Regions from separate parts of the Aminobacter sp. Y103A genome, predicted to be linked through region 2. Evidence: predicted binding sites of a transcription regulator. Region 2 holds the regulator's gene; the other holds the start of a gene.

Region 1 (7,845 bases), 1.6 Mb from region 2:
CTTGATCTTCTTCGAAGACTTGACGAGGTGGGTGACGACTTCGCCGACAGCGAGGTCGATTCCGCGCTTCAGGTCCATCGGGTTCATGCCGGCGGCAACGGCCTTGTGGCCTTCCTGAACGATGGCCTGGGCCAGAACGGTCGCGGTCGTGGTGCCGTCGCCGGCGATGTCGTTGGTCTTCGAAGCAACTTCGCGGACCATCTGGGCGCCCATGTTCTCGAACTTGTCTTCAAGCTCGATTTCCTTGGCGACGGTGACGCCGTCCTTGGTGATGCGCGGGGCGCCGAACGACTTGTCGATGACGACGTTGCGGCCCTTCGGACCGAGCGTCACCTTCACTGCGTCGGCGAGGATGTTGACACCGCGCAGCATGCGCTCGCGGGCGTCACGGGAGAACTTTACGTCTTTAGCAGCCATTTTAAGCTCCTCGATGGGCCTTTACGGCCCGAATTTCAGATTGGATGGTGCGGATATCAGGCGATCAGCCGATGATGCCCATGATGTCGGATTCCTTCATGATCAGAAGGTCTTCGCCATTGAGCTTCACTTCGGTGCCCGACCACTTGCCGAACAGCACGCGGTCACCAGCCTTGACGTCCAGCGGGACGAGCTTGCCGGCTTCATCGCGAGCGCCAGAGCCGACGGCGACGATTTCGCCTTCCTGCGGCTTTTCCTTGGCCGTATCGGGGATGATGATCCCGCCGGCGGTCTTGGATTCGGATTCGACCCGGCGAACGACCACGCGGTCATGAAGCGGGCGGAACTTCGACTTTGCCATTTGAACTTCCTCGGTGAACTGTTGAGAACCCTCGGTCCGGCTGAACCGGACTTGGTTAGCACTCACTTCAGGCGAGTGCTAACGTGCCGCTGAGATAGTCCGCCACCCCTCGGCTGTCAAGGGAATGACAGCTTCGCGACAGCGAGTTTTTAGGGGTGTCAGCCGCGCGCCTGGGCGATGGCCTTTCGGAAGTCGTCCGAGGTCATGCCGCGCTTGTAGAGCGCCTTGCCGATCAGGAAGCCGGGTGTGCCCTGGAGCTGGAAAGCGGTGGCCTGGGCCTCGTTGCGGGCGAGCACACCGACAAGCACGTCCTGCCTGGCCTGGAGATCGCCGCGGGCGCGCTCGACATCGACGCCGGCCTCGCCAAGCAGATTGGCGGTGCTGCGGAATGTCAGTCGTTCGCGGGCGGTCATCAATGTCTGAACGGCATCGGCATAACGGCCCTGGCTGTTTGCGGCCAGGGTGAGCAGGGCGGCATTGCGCGAGACCTCGCCGAAGATCGGCCAGTCGCGCAGCACCAGGCGAATGCCCGTGTCTTCCTTCATCACCTCGGACAATTGCAGGAAGCTCAGCTTGCAATAGGGACACTGATAGTCGGTGAACTCGACCACCGTGACGTCGCCGTCGGGATTGCCGAGCACCGGGATATCGGGGTCGAAGGCGACGTCTTCGACGCTCGGCATCGGATTGGCCCAGAGCGGCAGCGGGGTCAGCGCGCCAAGGGCAACAACGGCCTTGAGGATATGACGCCGGTTGGGCGACCGGTCGGGCATGCGATCGATCCTGTTTGTCGTGGCGTTGTCCTAGAGAGTTTCCGCTTTTCTTCGAATCGCGGAATCTCTCTAGCTATTTGTTTTTGCGCAATTCCGGACGGAAAACCGCTGCACACTTTTCCTGGAATTGTCCTAGACGATGAGCCCGCATGATTAACAGCCGCCTAATCGCCGCGCCGGCACACGATGATGTGAAGGCCGGGACGTGGATGCCCGGACGTGAATGCAAGTGTGCAATGCAAAAACGCCGCTTGAATGATAAGCATGCTTATAATATATGCGGCTCATGAAAAACGAAGGCATCGACAGGCTGGGTTTCCTGATCCACGACGCGGCAAGGCTGGTGCGGCGCAGTTTCGAGCAGCGCGGCAGCGAATTCGGGCTGTCGGCGGCGCAATGGCGCCTGCTGGTCCGGCTGGTCAAGGAAGAGGGCGTGGCCCAGGCGCGGCTTGCCGAGCTCCTTGAAATCGAGCCGATCAGCGTCTCGCGACTGCTGGACCGGATGGAGGAGGGCGGCTGGATCGAGCGCCGCCAGGGCGCCAGCGACAGACGGGTGCGGATGATCTTTCCGACCGACAAGGCGCTGGAGGCCTTTTCCAAGGTCAAGGCGGTGGCCGGCGAAGTCTACGAGAAGGCGCTGGCGGGCCTTTCCGACGAACAGCGCCTCGCCACGGTCCATGGCCTGCGCACCATTATCGACAACCTTTCCGCTGGCGAGCCCACGGATGCGAATTGTTTGAGAGAGACGAAGACATGAACGCGGTGGCGAAAGTGAACGAGAACAGCACAAAGGTCGAACTGGATGGTGCGGCCGCAACCCAGCTCCAGCCCGTGATCGCGGCACCTCAGCCTGCGCCGAAGAAGCGCGGCCGCGTTCTGTTGATGGCGGCCTTGCCGCTCGCCCTGGTGGTCGGCGGCGGCTATTTCTGGGTCACCGGCGGCCGCTACCAGGAAACCGAAAACGCCAATCTGCGCCAGGCCAAGGTCAACATCGCCTCGGAAGCGGCCGGCCGCATCGTCAAGGTCGACGTGTCGGACAACACCACGGTCAAGGCAGGCGACGTCCTGTTCGAAGTCGATCCCGAGCCCTACAAGATCGCGCTGGCGCAGTCGGACGCATCCCTTGCCGCAGCCCGGCTCAATGTCGAGCAGTTGCGCGCCGCCTACAGCCAGGCGGTGGCCCAGGAACGGGTCGCGGCCAGCGGCCTCGACTATGCCCGGGCGCAGTTCGACCGCAGCAACGGCCTGGTCACCAAGGGCGTCAACACCAAGTCGTCGCTCGACGAGGCCCGCATGGACCTCGACAAGGCTGAGGAGCAGCACAGTGCGGCGGTGCAGGGCATCGCCAGCGCCAAGGCGGCGCTTGGCGGCAATCCCGACATCGAGACCGACAAGCACCCGACGGTTCTGTCGGCGCTTGCCGCACGCGACAAGGCCGCCTTCAACCTGGCCCAGACGACGGTCCGCGCCCCCGCCGACGGCGTGGTCTCGCAGGCCGCGTCCTTCAAGGTCGGCCAGTTCGTCGGCACCGGCACCGCCTTGTTCAGCCTCGTCGAGACGGGCGACACCTGGATCGAGGCGAATTTCAAGGAAACGCAGCTGACCCACATGAAGGCGGGCCAGGAAGCCGAGATCGTGCTCGACACCTATCCGGACCGCACCTTCCGCGGCACCGTCGAGGCGATCGGCGCCGGCACCGGCGCCGAGTTCTCGCTGCTGCCGGCCCAGAACGCCACCGGCAACTGGGTCAAGGTCACGCAGCGCATTCCGGTCAGGATCAAGGTCGACGCCACTGACGCCGGTCTCGCCATGCGCACCGGCATGAGCGCCACCGTATCGATCGACACCGGCGTGTCGCGCGGCTTCGGCAGCATTTTCGGTCACGCGGTGGCGGCGGAATAGGCGCCGTCACCTCAATGTCTAAGTGAATTTTCGAAGTGGATCCGGTCGCGTTGATGCGGCCGGAACTCCGGCTTCTGGTCGCCGCTTGACGACCATCAGGTCCCAAGGGTTGGTCGAATGAGCCAGTCAGCAGCAAAATCCCTCACCGACGTGCCGCATCGCGGCCTGATCACCGTTGCCATCATGCTGGCGACGGTAATGCAGGTGCTCGACACCACCATTGCCAATGTCGCGCTGCCCTCGATGGTCGGCGATCTCGGCGCGTCCCAGGACACCATCAACTGGGTGCTGACCTCCTACATCGTCGCCGCCGCCATCATGACGCCGCTGACCGGCTGGATGTCGGACCGTTTCGGCCGCAAGGAGCTGTTCCTCGTCTCGGTCGTCGGCTTCACCATCATGTCGATGCTCTGCGGCGTCGCCTGGAGCCTGGAGACGATGGTGCTGTTCCGCGTCCTCCAGGGCGTGTTCGGCGCGGCCATCGTGCCGTTGAGCCAGACCTTCCTGCTCGACATCAATCCCAAGGAGCGCCACGGCCAGGCCATGGCGCTGTGGGGCGCCGGCATCATGGTCGGCCCGATCATCGGCCCGACGCTCGGCGGCTGGCTGACCGAGAGCTTCAACTGGCGCTGGGTGTTCTTCATCAACCTGCCGGTCGGCATCGTCGCCTTCCTCGGCTCGGCCGCCTATCTGCCGGCCATCGGCAAGCGCCTGCGCGGCTTCGACTTCTTCGGCTTTGCCATGCTGTCGCTCGGCGTCGGCGCGCTGCAGCTGATGCTCGACCGCGGCGGTGAGGTCGACTGGTTCTCGGCCGTCGAGATCTGGATCGAGCTCGGCCTGGCGATCACAGGTTTCTGGGTCTTTGCCGTTCATATGGCGATGTCGAAGAATACGTTCCTCGACCCCAGGATCTTCACCGACCGCAACTTCGTCACCGGCCTCGTGTTCATCTTCGTCATCGGCGTGATCCTGCTGGCGAGCCTGGCATTGCTGCCGCCGATGCTGGCCCGCATCTATGGCTACCCGACCATCACCACCGGCCTGGTCATGGCGCCGCGCGGCGTCGGCACGATGATCTCGATGCTTTTGGTCGGACGCCTGGTGCGCATGGTCGACAACCGCTACCTGGTCGTCGCAGGCCTGCTTCTGACCGCACTGTCGCTCTATTACATGACCGGCTTCACACCGCAGATGGATGCGTTCCTGATCGTTTCGACCGGCGTCGTGCAGGGCCTGGGCCTCGGCCTCGTCTTCGTGCCGCTGTCGACGGTGGCCTTCGCGACGCTTTCGCCGCAATACCGTACCGATGCCGCGAGCCTGTTCAGCCTGGTCCGCAACATCGGCTCGTCGATCGGCATTTCGATCGTCTCGGTGCTTCTGACGCGCAATGTCCAGATCAACCACGCCGAGCTGTCGGCCAACATCACGCCGTTCAACCCGAACCTGATGGCACTGTCGCCGGGGGCGGTATCAGGCAACCCGACGGCGCTGTCGCAGGTCGACGGCCTGGTCAACATCCAGGCGCTGATGATCTCCTACATCGACGACTTCAAGCTGATGATGATCGTCTCGCTCTGCGCCATTCCGCTGGCGCTTCTGCTGCGCAAGCCGAAGGTGCAGGCGGCGGCCAGCGCTGCGCCGGCAGCGCATATGGACTGAGCTGCGCCGGCAGCGCATATGGACTGAGCTGCGCCGGCAGCGCATATGGACCGACAAGAAAAGGCGCCGCCCGCGAGGACGGCGCCTTTTCATGTCCGTATCGGCGGCTAGCCGACGATGCGCAGGTTCGACAGTTCGTCGGCGATCTCCTTGAACACCTGCATCAGATTGGCGCCGGTGGCATTCCAGTAGAGCTTCTTGCCGATGGTCGTGCGCGAATAGGAGGCGCAGGACTTCATCGCGTCGATGGCCTTCTTCTCGGCGGTCTTGCTTTCGCTGAGGTCGAGCGACACGGTCATGACGACGACGGCGTCATTGCCCTGGCCGTCGATCTTGCGGGCATTGGGACCCTTGGCGTTGGAGCAGACCGTCTGCATCGTCTCGTCCATCGCCGCCTGGAAGTTGTCGCTGGTGTAGGTCGACTTGCTCACCGACGAACTGGTGCCCATGAAGATGCGCGAGGTGCTGGTGCCGTTGTAGCCCTTGCCGGCATAACCATAGGCGGCATAGGTCGAGCGGTTGTTGGCATAGCTCGAATCGCCGAACGAGCTGTAGGTGTTGGCGCCGTCGGTCAAGACGATGATGACCTTGTCGTTGCCCTTTTCCGATTCAGACCTGCCGCCGGTGAACGGCGCAGGGCTCGAGACGACCCGCCAGCCCCAGGCGGTGCCTTCCGGCACGTTGGTGTTGCCCGACGGCTCCATGTCGTCGATGGCCTTCTTGATATCGTCTTTTCCGCCGGTCACGCTGATGTCGGTCAGCGGGGTGATCGGATTGGTGGTGCAGGAATAGTTCGGACCATTGCCGTCAGGGGCGGCTGCCGCGTCATAAGGCTTGACGCGGAAATATTTGCGCATGTCCGCCTGTCTCGGCTTGGTGGTGGTGTTTTCCCAGTCCGCCCACCAGTCGTTGTCGTAGCTCCAGTTGTCGGTGTTCAGATCGGGAATGCCGTCATCATTCAGGTCGGTCCACAGATGCCTCGGCTCATCGGGCGCAAACATCGGGACGAACAGCGTTTCGGGATGTGTCGATGTTGCTGCCGCGTCATTGGTGTTGTAGGGCGCCGGCCGTGCTTCGACGCAGCCTTGCCAGCTCGTATATTGGGTAACCGTGTATTCGTATTCTGGTTCGTTGGTATACTCGCGACACCTGCCGCTGCTGTAGCGCTTGCAAACCCGCCTGACGGTGTTTGGTAGAGCCTCCCGGTCCGTCTGCGCGATGATGTCTTGATACAGGCTGAAGCGGGTGAGCGGTTCGCCTGCCTCTGCTCCCCAGCCGGCCCCCTTCTTGCGCCACATGCCGCCCGAATATTCGGCGAACTTCTCGCCGATCTGGGCGATGTCGGCGCTGGTCATGTTGGCTTGCGTCATCTTCGACCAGTCGAAGTTCTCGTGATGGACAGGCGAAAGCCCGTTCGTGTCCATCCACGACTGGTCGTCATTGTCGGGCGCGATGTTGACCGAGGCGGCGAAGGGCACCAGTGCGAACTGCACCGGCTTGTCGATCTGCTTCATCGCGGCGGCCTGTTCGGCCATCTTGTCGACCAGCTGCTTGGAGGCTGCCTTGAGCAGGTCGATGCGCTTCTGGCCGGTACCGGAGCCGAGATAGCTCATCGACCCCGAATTATCGAGGACGAGCGCGACCTCGAGCGTGTTCTTGAGGCGTATCTCCGACTTGACGGCAAAATCCATCCGGTGCGACCCGCTGCCCTTGCCGAGCAGGGCTGCTGCGGCAGGCACGAAATAGGGATCGTATTTGAGATTGGCTTCGAGCTTCAGCGTGCCGCCGCCCGAATTGTTGCTCGGCAGCGTGACCACGAGTGTGGTGTTCGCCGGGTTCACCGGACCGAGATTGGCCTTGAAGAAGTCGCTCGCATAGGTCTTGAGCTGGTCGTCGGTGGCGCCTTCGATGAGGCGCCTGGCCGTGGCGATGCCGGCGGCGTCAAGCGCGTTGCGTGTGATCTCGCGCTGACGCGACATTTCCGAATAGTCGATCGCGAGAGCCAGAGCCCCCATGATCGGTACCATTGCTGCGACTGTGAGGATTGCATAGCTACCGCGCCGGTCGCGCAAGAATTTGCGGATCATGGATGGGGGTCCCCGAGCTCAACCCCGACAAAATCGCACACAATCGTTAAATTTGAGGTTCCTAATCTATCGAGAAGTCGCAGCTCCGGATTAGCGTCCCGTTTACCAAGCGGACGCCGGTCCGTCGTGGCCGGGACGTCGTCGACGCCGCTGGCATAGCTGCATCAGGGGCAAAAGCTGGTGACAGGACGGACCGGTTCGGATAATTCCGGGCTACTTGGCCGTTCAGCCAAAGTCTCCCGTTGGGATCGATCGAAGGACAGGAAATGGCAGGCTTGCCGCAATCAATCGCGTCGCTCGAAGCGCTCACCGGCCGCTATCAGGCTCTGCTCTGCGACGTCTGGGGCGTCATCCACAACGGTGTCGACGCCTTCCCCGAAGCTGCGGCAGCACTCAAGGCGGCACGCGACAAGGGCGTGGCTGTCGTGCTGATCACCAATGCGCCGCGTCCGCGCGCCGGTGTCATCGCCCAGCTCGCCAATCTTGGCGTGCCCGAAAGCGCCTGGGACCGTGTCGTAACCTCCGGCGACGTCACCCGCGAATTGATCCGCTCGGGGCCGCGCCGGGTCTTCCACATCGGCCCCGACCGCGATTTTCCGATCTATGACGGTATCGATGTCGATCTTGTCGAGGAGTTCGAGGCCTC
Region 2 (7,845 bases):
AACGTCGGGCGAGATCCTGGGTACGGGTCAGGCTGCGCTGGGCATCGTCGGCCTGGGCCTGGCTGGAGCGCACGGCTGCCTCGAGGGCGGCGATCTCGTCGGGACGCTTGCCGATCTTGAGGTCGGCGAGCTGCGCCTCTGCCTGGGCAAGGGCTGCCTCGGCCTGGGTCACCGCGATCCTGGCGTCGCCGCTTTCCAGCGTGACGACGGGCTTGCCTGCCTCGACGCGGTCGCCGCGGCGGACGGAGACGGTTTCAACCTGCGCCACCTCGATGGGAGCGAGCTGGACATAGTCGCCCTCGACATAACCGACGGCCAGAGGTGCCGGGCCGGCACAGGCCGAAAACAGCTGTGCGGCAAAGGGTATGGAACACAGAACACTCATGGCTTTCCTGCCTTTCGCGCAGCGATGATGACTGCGACGTTTTCCCTGGCGATGCCGATGACCTTGCCGACTTCGGCGGGGCCGATGTCGACCCAGCCCATCCGGCGCAGGACCGCGGCGCGGGCGATGCGGAAGTAGACGACCTGGCCGATCATCATGAAGACGCTGATCCTGACGCGCTCACTCTCGGCCTCCTCGCCGGTGGCGGCGGCCCAGAGGTGACATAGCCTGCGGTGCACCGGCTCAAACACGCCGCTGTAGATACGATCAAGCGCATCGGTCGGCGTCGTCAGCTCGCGCAGCACGAACTGGACGATCTCACCAGCCTCGGGGCGGGCGACCATGAAACCGACCATACGCTCCACCGCCGCCTCGATCTGGGACTCGGCCTCTTCGGCGGAGACCACTTGCGGCTGGGCCAGCCCGGTATTGCCGAGCGCCTGGCTGGCGATCGCCTGGATGGTCGCCACGACATGGTCGGCTGCGGCCAGCCTCAGCCCTTCCTTGCCGCCGAAATGATAGGCGATCGAGCCGATATTGGCATTGGCTGCGGTGGCTATCTCGCGCGTCGAGGTGCCGTCGAAGCCCTGGCGGCCAAACAGTTTCAGGGCAGCCATCACCAGAGCCAGGCGGGTGGCGTCGGCTGCGGAGGGATTTTGCGGGGTTCGTGTCTTGCTCATTTCGGTTATTTAATCAATCGATTGATTAAAGTCAAATGAAATGTTGCACCGGCTGCCGGGCCGCGCTTTATTGGCGCCCATGGCCAAGGAAGTCGAACGCAAGTTCCTGGTGAACGGACAGGAGTGGCGAAGCCTTGTCGAAGGCAGGATCCGCATCCGCCAGTTCTATCTCGCCTCGAATACGGGCCGCTCCGTGCGGCTGCGCATCTCCGATGGCGAAGTGGCGACGCTGACCCTGAAATTCGGCTCCAGGGGTCGCGTGCGCGACGAATTCGAGTACCAGGTGCCCCTCGCCGAGGCCGAGGAGATGATGGATTTTGCCATCGGCCGTGTCATCGAGAAGACACGTCACCATGTTAGCCATCGTGGCCGCCTCTATGAGATCGACGTTTTCGGAGGCGAACTGAGGGGGCTGATCATCGCGGAACTCGAGACGCCGGAGGATGTTCCGGCATCCGAACTGCCGGCTTGGCTCGGCCGCGAGGTGACCGGCGATCCGCGCTACTACAATGCGTCGCTCGCCCACAGCGACGAGGTCCCGGAGGCCGTTGCATGAGCTTTCGCATCGATCCGCGCCTGGCGCTTACCGGCGAGGTCCGCCGTATCGCCGGCGAAGAGATCGAGAAGATCGCCGCCCATCTGGTCACCGCCCGCGACAATCCCGACAAGGCGCTGCACAAGGCGCGCAGGCGGCTCAAGGCGCTGCGCGCGCTGCTGCACCTGGTGTGGCCGGGCGACGAGGCCTTCTGCCGCGCGGAGAACGACCGCTACCGCGCCATCTCGGCCTCGATCGCGGCACCACGGCAGGCGACCGCGCTGATCGAAACCATCGACCGGCTGGCTGAGGATTTCGCCGAGTACGCCGCAGACGCCGGACTGATCGCAATCCGCGCCATGCTGGTGCGCCATCGCGCGCAGGCAGCCCATGGCGATGCAGGCCTGGACGCCGTCCTCGACACGGCAATCGGCGAATGCCAGGCAGGTTTCGAAGCGCTGCAGTCCCTCGCTCTGCCCGACCTGCCGGAGAATGCCGCCGACGTCCTGGCCGACGGCGCCTTGGCGACGCTGAGGCGGGCGCGCAAGGCGCTGCAGCAATCCCGCGAGCGCGGCGAAGCGGATGATTTTCATGAGCTGCGCAAGGCGGTGAAGCGGCATGCCGCACACCTGTCCCTGCTGCGCAAGCTGTGGCCCTCGCCGGTCAAGCCGCGCCGCGAGCGCGTCGAAGCGCTCGGCGAAAGCCTGGGCGAGTTGCACGACGTGTTCGTTATGCGCCAGCTGATCGAGGCCGGCGAAAAGCCGTTCGACGGCCTGGAACCGAAACAGCTGGTCAGGCTGCTCAAGCGCTCGGAGAAAGCGCTGCGCAAGCTGTGCCTCGCTGACGCCGCCGAACTGTTCGAGGACAAGCCACGGCGCACGGTGCGCAGGCTGGCCAAGAAGGTCCGCGACGACCTCGGCGGAACCGTGGCGGAAACTGAAGCCGACTAGCTGTTTGCCCCGCTGGCATCGCCGGCCCGGCTCATGTTACGTCCTGTGCGTCATGACGCAAAAGACCGACACCCTGCTCGACCGTCTCGGCCGCTGGCTCGCCTCCCGGCTGCAGGTCGAATCCTCCGGCTACGAGCCTTACACACCTTCCGACCCGGACACGCTGCGGCGAACGCTGGAGCCCGGCGACATCCTTCTGATCGAAGGCAACCAGCGCATTTCGGCCGTCATCAAGTATCTGACGCAGTCGACCTGGTCGCATTCTGCACTCTATATCGGCGACGCGCTGCCAGAGCCGACGGACGGATCGGAGCGGCCGCGGCTGATCGAGGTCAATCTCGGAGAAGGCTGCGTTGCCGTGCCGCTGTCGAAATACCGCACCTACAACACCCGCATCTGCCGGGCCAACGGCCTGTCACCGGAGGATCGCGACCATGTCGTCAGGTTCATGGTGCAAAGGCTCGGGCTGAAATACGACCTCAAGAACATCACCGACATGCTGCGCTACTTCATTCCGCGGCCGCCGGTGCCCGTGCGCTGGCGCCGCCGCATGCTGGCCTTCGGTTCCGGCGACCCGACACGCGCCATCTGCTCGACGATGATCGCGCAGGCCTATGGTGAGATCCGCTATCCGATCCTGCCCGAGATCACCCGCGCCCCCGGCCGCGCTTCGGCGCAGTCGACCTACATGCGCCAGGAGATCATGCACATCCGCCACCACTCGCTCTACACGCCGCGCGACTTCGACCTGTCGCCCTATTTCCGCATCGTCAAACCAACGCTGGAATATGGCTTCGACTACCGGCAGGTGACATGGGGCGAGCAGGACAAGGCCAGCAAAGGGGCGTGATCGCCCGACTGCTCATTCTTCCTGTTCGGAAAAATCGTCATCGAGGCGCTTTTCGAGGTCGACGAGGTCCTTGGGCAGCGGCAGGCCCTGGGCGCGCAACTCGGAGAGCTTCTCGCGCAGCTGTTCCTGCAACTCGTGTGAATCCTCGGGCTGGTTGACCATTTCCTGGAGCAGCACGGCTATCTGGGCCTTGATCTGTTCGAGTGCCATGGTCCGGTTCTCCGCAGTTTCAGCTCACCTCAGCATGCGCGAAATCAGCTGCGCCGTATAGTCGACCATCGGCACGATGCGGGCATAATTGAGCCGGGTCGGTCCGATGACGCCGAGCGCGCCGACCACGCGAGCGTCCTTGTCGCGATAGGGCGCGACGACCAGCGACGAGCCGGACAGCGAAAACAGCCGGTTTTCCGAGCCGATGAAGATGCGCACGCCCGAGCCTTCCTCGGCGAGGTCGAGCAACTGGATCAGCCCGTCCTGGGTTTCCATGTCCTCGAACAGGTGCTTGAGCAGTTCGATGTCGGCCTGGGCGGTGACGTTTTCGAGCAGATTGGCGCGGCCGCGCACGATCAGGCGCGCCGGCAGGCCGCTCTCGGCGCCGGCCCAGACGGCGAGACCCTTTTCGACGAGGTCCTGCGACAGCGTGTCGAGGGCTGCCTTGGTCTCGTCCTTGATACGGGCGATCTCCAGCCGGGCCTCGGCAAGGGTACGGCCTCGAATATGGGCATTCAGGAAGTTCGACGCTTCGTGCAGTTGCGAAACGGTGACGCCGAGCGGCAGCTCGACGACACGGTTCTCGACATCGCCATTCTGCGACACCAGCACGGCGAGCGCCTTGGTCGGTTCGAGTTGGATGAACTCGATGTGCTTGAGCGCGACCTCGTTCTTGGCGGCGAGGACGAGGCCTGCGCCGCGCGACATGCCCGACAGCATCTGGCTCGCCTCGGTCAGCATATGCTCCAGCGTGGCGCCCTCGCCCGAAGCCTTGACCTGCGCCTCGATCGTCCGGCGTTCGTCGTCAGGCAGATCGCCAAGCTCCATGAAGGCGTCGACGAAGAACCTGAGCCCCTTTTGCGTCGGCAGGCGGCCGGCGGAGATGTGCGGCGCGTAGACGAGGCCGAGCTGCTCGAGATCGCTCATCACGTTGCGGACGGTCGCCGGCGACAGCGACGACGGCAGCATGCGTGACAGGTTACGCGAGCCCACGGGCTCGCCATCCCTGAGATAGGAATCGACGATGCGCCGGAAGATGTCACGCGACCGCATATCGAGCGATTGCAGCGTGGGATCGGGTACCGCTTTGGTCATCTGCTTCATGGTCTCCGTCCAAAATGATATAGACCGCATGGCCGCGAACACAACAGCTCCAGCCACGGAACCGGTTTTCCTTTGCGCTGGTCCGGCCATGGGGCTACAAGCCGGCAACAATTTCCGATTTCGCCATAGAAAGTAGCCGTATGCGCCCCTCCAAACGCCAGTTCGACGAAATGCGCGCCATCTCCTTCGAGCGCAACATCTCCAAGCACGCCGAAGGCTCGTGCCTGGTCAAGTTCGGCGACACCCATGTGCTGTGCACGGCGAGCCTTGAAGAGAAGGTGCCGGGCTGGATGCGCAACACCGGCAAGGGCTGGGTGACGGCCGAGTACGGCATGCTGCCGCGCTCGACCGGCGAACGCATGCGCCGCGAAGCCTCTTCCGGCAAGCAGGGCGGCCGCACGCTGGAAATCCAGCGCCTGATCGGCCGCTCGCTGCGGGCCGTGGTAGACATGCAGGCGCTCGGCGAGCGCCAGATCACCGTCGACTGCGACGTCATCCAGGCCGATGGCGGCACCCGCACGGCCTCGATCACCGGCGCGTGGATCGCGCTGTACGATTGCCTGCGCTGGATGGAAGCGCGCCAGATGGTCAGCATCGACAAGGTGCTGAAGGACCATGTCGCGGCGATCTCCTGCGGTATCCATGATGGGCAGCCGGTCATCGACCTCGACTATCTCGAGGATTCCTCGGCCGGCACCGACGCCAATTTCGTCATGACCGGCAAGGGCGGCATCGTCGAGATCCAGGGCACCGCCGAAGGTACGCCGTTCTCGGAGGAAGAGTTCCTGCAGCTGATGGGCCTCGCCCGCAAGGGCATTGCGCGTCTGGTCGACCTGCAGAAGATGGCGGTGGGCTGAGGCTCTCGCCATGCAGCCCTCGGCGATCCTCGAATCCGCGCTCTATGTCACCGACCTCGATGCCGCAGAAAACTTCTACGGCGAGGTGATGGGGCTGGAGCGGATCGCCAAGGTGCCGGGGCGGCATGTGTTCTTCCGCTGCGGCCAGGGCGTGCTTCTGCTCTTTTACGCCGAGGCGACGCGGCAGCCACCGAAGCCCGATGCCAGGCTGCCGGTGCCGCCGCATGGTACGTCAGGCCCGGGGCATCTGTGCTTTGCCGGCACGGCCGAAGAAGTCGAGGACTGGAAGACGCGGCTCGAAGGCGAGGGTATAGCCATCGAAGCCGATTTCGAATGGCCCAATGGCGGCCGTTCCATCTATTTCCGCGATCCCAGTGGCAATTCGCTTGAGATCGCCGAGCCGAAACTATGGGGCCTTTGATGCGCAAGCTTGCCGACAATGAGATCGTGATCGCCAGCCACAATGCCGGCAAACTGCGCGAATTCGCCGACCTGATGGCGCCGTTCGGCATCGGGGCCAAGTCGGCCAAGGAATACGGCCTGCCCGAACCCGACGAGACTGGCACGACCTTCGAGGAAAACGCCTACATCAAGGCGCTGGCCGCGGCGACCGCGACCGGCCTGCCAGCCATGTCTGACGATTCAGGGCTGGTGGTCGACGCGCTCGACGGCGCACCCGGTGTCTATACCGCCAACTGGGCCGAAAAGCCTGATGGCACGCGCGACTTTGCCATGGCAATGCAGCGCACCGAGGACGCCCTGCAGGAGCGCGGTGCCAAGGCCGTCGCGCAGCGCACCGGCCGCTTCGTTGCCGTCATCTGCCTGGCATGGCCGGACGGACACGCCGAGTATTTCCGTGGCGAAGCCGAGGGCAATCTCGTCTGGCCGCCGCGCGGCGAAAAAGGCTTTGGCTACGACCCGGTATTCCTGCCCAAGGGCTTCGACAAGACCTTCGGCGAGATGAGCGCCGACGAAAAGCACGGCTGGAAGCCGGGCCAGGCCGACGCACTGTCGCACCGGGCCCGCGCCTTCCAGAAGTTCGCCCGTGCCATGCTCGGTTCGGCCTGATGGCATTTGCGTCGCTCAGCCGCGACCCCGGCTTCGGCGTCTATGTGCACTGGCCGTTCTGCGCGGCCAAATGCCCTTATTGCGACTTCAACAGCCATGTCCGCCACCAGCCGGTGGACCAGGAGCGCTTTGCCCGCGCCTTTTCGACGGAATTGGCAAACATGCGCGCCCGCACCGGGCCGCGCGAGGTGACGAGCGTGTTTCTCGGCGGCGGTACGCCGTCGCTGATGCGGCCCGAGACGGTCGGCGCCGTGCTGGAGGCGATCGCTGCCAACTGGACGATCGCAGATAGTGCCGAAATCACGATCGAGGCGAACCCGTCGTCGGTGGAAGCCGAGCGCTTCCGCGGCTATCGCGCGGCCGGGGTCAACCGGGTCTCGCTTGGCGTTCAGGCGCTGAACGACCAGGATTTGCGCTTCCTCGGGCGGCTGCACAATGTCGAGGAGGCGCTGCATGCGATCGGACTGGCACGCGAGATTTTTCCGCGCCTGTCCTTCGACCTGATCTATGCCCGACCCGGCCAGAAGCCGGATGCCTGGGCGGCGGAGCTGAAGCAGGCGATCGGTTATGCCGTCGACCATCTGTCGCTGTACCAGCTGACAATCGAAGAAGGCACGCGCTTCTTCCAGCTCTACAATGCCGGCAAGTTCGAGATCCCCGACGGCGAGCACGCGGCGGAGCTCTACGCCATCACCCAGGACGTAACGGCGGCGCATGGCCTGCCGGCCTATGAAATCTCCAACCACGCCAAACCGGGCGCCGAGAGCCGGCACAATCTGACCTACTGGCGCTACGGCGAATATGTCGGCGTCGGCCCCGGTGCCCATGGCCGCTTCCTGGAGGACGGCACGCGCATCGTCACCATCGCCGAGAAGCTGCCGGAACGCTGGGTCGAACTGGTCGAGCGACGTGGCCATGGCGTGGTCGGCGGCGAGACGCTGACACGCTCGGAAGAGGCCGACGAGTTCCTGCTGATGGGTCTCAGGCTGGTCGAGGGCATCGACCTCGCCCGCTACGAGCAGTTATCCGGCAAGTCGTTGTCTTCGGCACGGTTGTCGATCCTGCAGGGCGAAGGGCTGGTGGCGCCGATCGGCAATTCGCGCTTGCGCGCGACGCCTGAGGGCATGATCGTGCTGGACGCCGTCGTGGCCGACCTGGCGCGGTAGGCGGGGACTGCGATGAAGAACGTGCTCTTCGTCTGCAGCC

The links. Region 2 encodes HrcA, which represses chaperone genes, less so after heat shock. Its sites were predicted from a motif close to GTTAGCACTCNCNNNNNGNGAGTGCTAAC; they were not measured.
Region 1: the regulator HrcA is predicted to act here: its motif matches at 833-861, upstream of groES (co-chaperone GroES).

What each region holds. Positions count from the first base shown of each region.
Region 1 covers NZ_AP017986.1:2,302,806-2,310,650, forward strand. The annotation lists gene groL (chaperonin GroEL) at 1-417, opposite strand, end outside; gene groES (co-chaperone GroES) at 482-778, opposite strand; gene Amn_RS11280 (DsbA family protein) at 937-1,551, opposite strand; gene Amn_RS11285 (MarR family winged helix-turn-helix transcriptional regulator) at 1,838-2,308, shown strand; gene Amn_RS11290 (HlyD family secretion protein) at 2,305-3,453, shown strand; gene Amn_RS11295 (DHA2 family efflux MFS transporter permease subunit) at 3,571-5,112, shown strand; gene Amn_RS11300 (pilus assembly protein) at 5,220-7,199, opposite strand; gene Amn_RS11305 (TIGR01459 family HAD-type hydrolase) at 7,466-7,845, shown strand, end outside.
Region 2 covers NZ_AP017986.1:671,214-679,058, reverse strand. The annotation lists gene Amn_RS03260 (HlyD family secretion protein) at 1-385, opposite strand, end outside; gene Amn_RS03255 (CerR family C-terminal domain-containing protein) at 382-1,065, opposite strand; gene Amn_RS03250 (CYTH domain-containing protein) at 1,145-1,621, shown strand; gene Amn_RS03245 (CHAD domain-containing protein) at 1,618-2,550, shown strand; gene Amn_RS03240 (YiiX/YebB-like N1pC/P60 family cysteine hydrolase) at 2,603-3,400, shown strand; gene Amn_RS03235 (hypothetical protein) at 3,413-3,610, opposite strand; gene hrcA (heat-inducible transcriptional repressor HrcA) at 3,635-4,705, opposite strand; gene rph (ribonuclease PH) at 4,855-5,571, shown strand; gene Amn_RS03220 (VOC family protein) at 5,582-5,992, shown strand; gene rdgB (RdgB/HAM1 family non-canonical purine NTP pyrophosphatase) at 5,992-6,639, shown strand; gene hemW (radical SAM family heme chaperone HemW) at 6,639-7,805, shown strand; gene Amn_RS03205 (low molecular weight protein tyrosine phosphatase family protein) at 7,818-7,845, shown strand, end outside.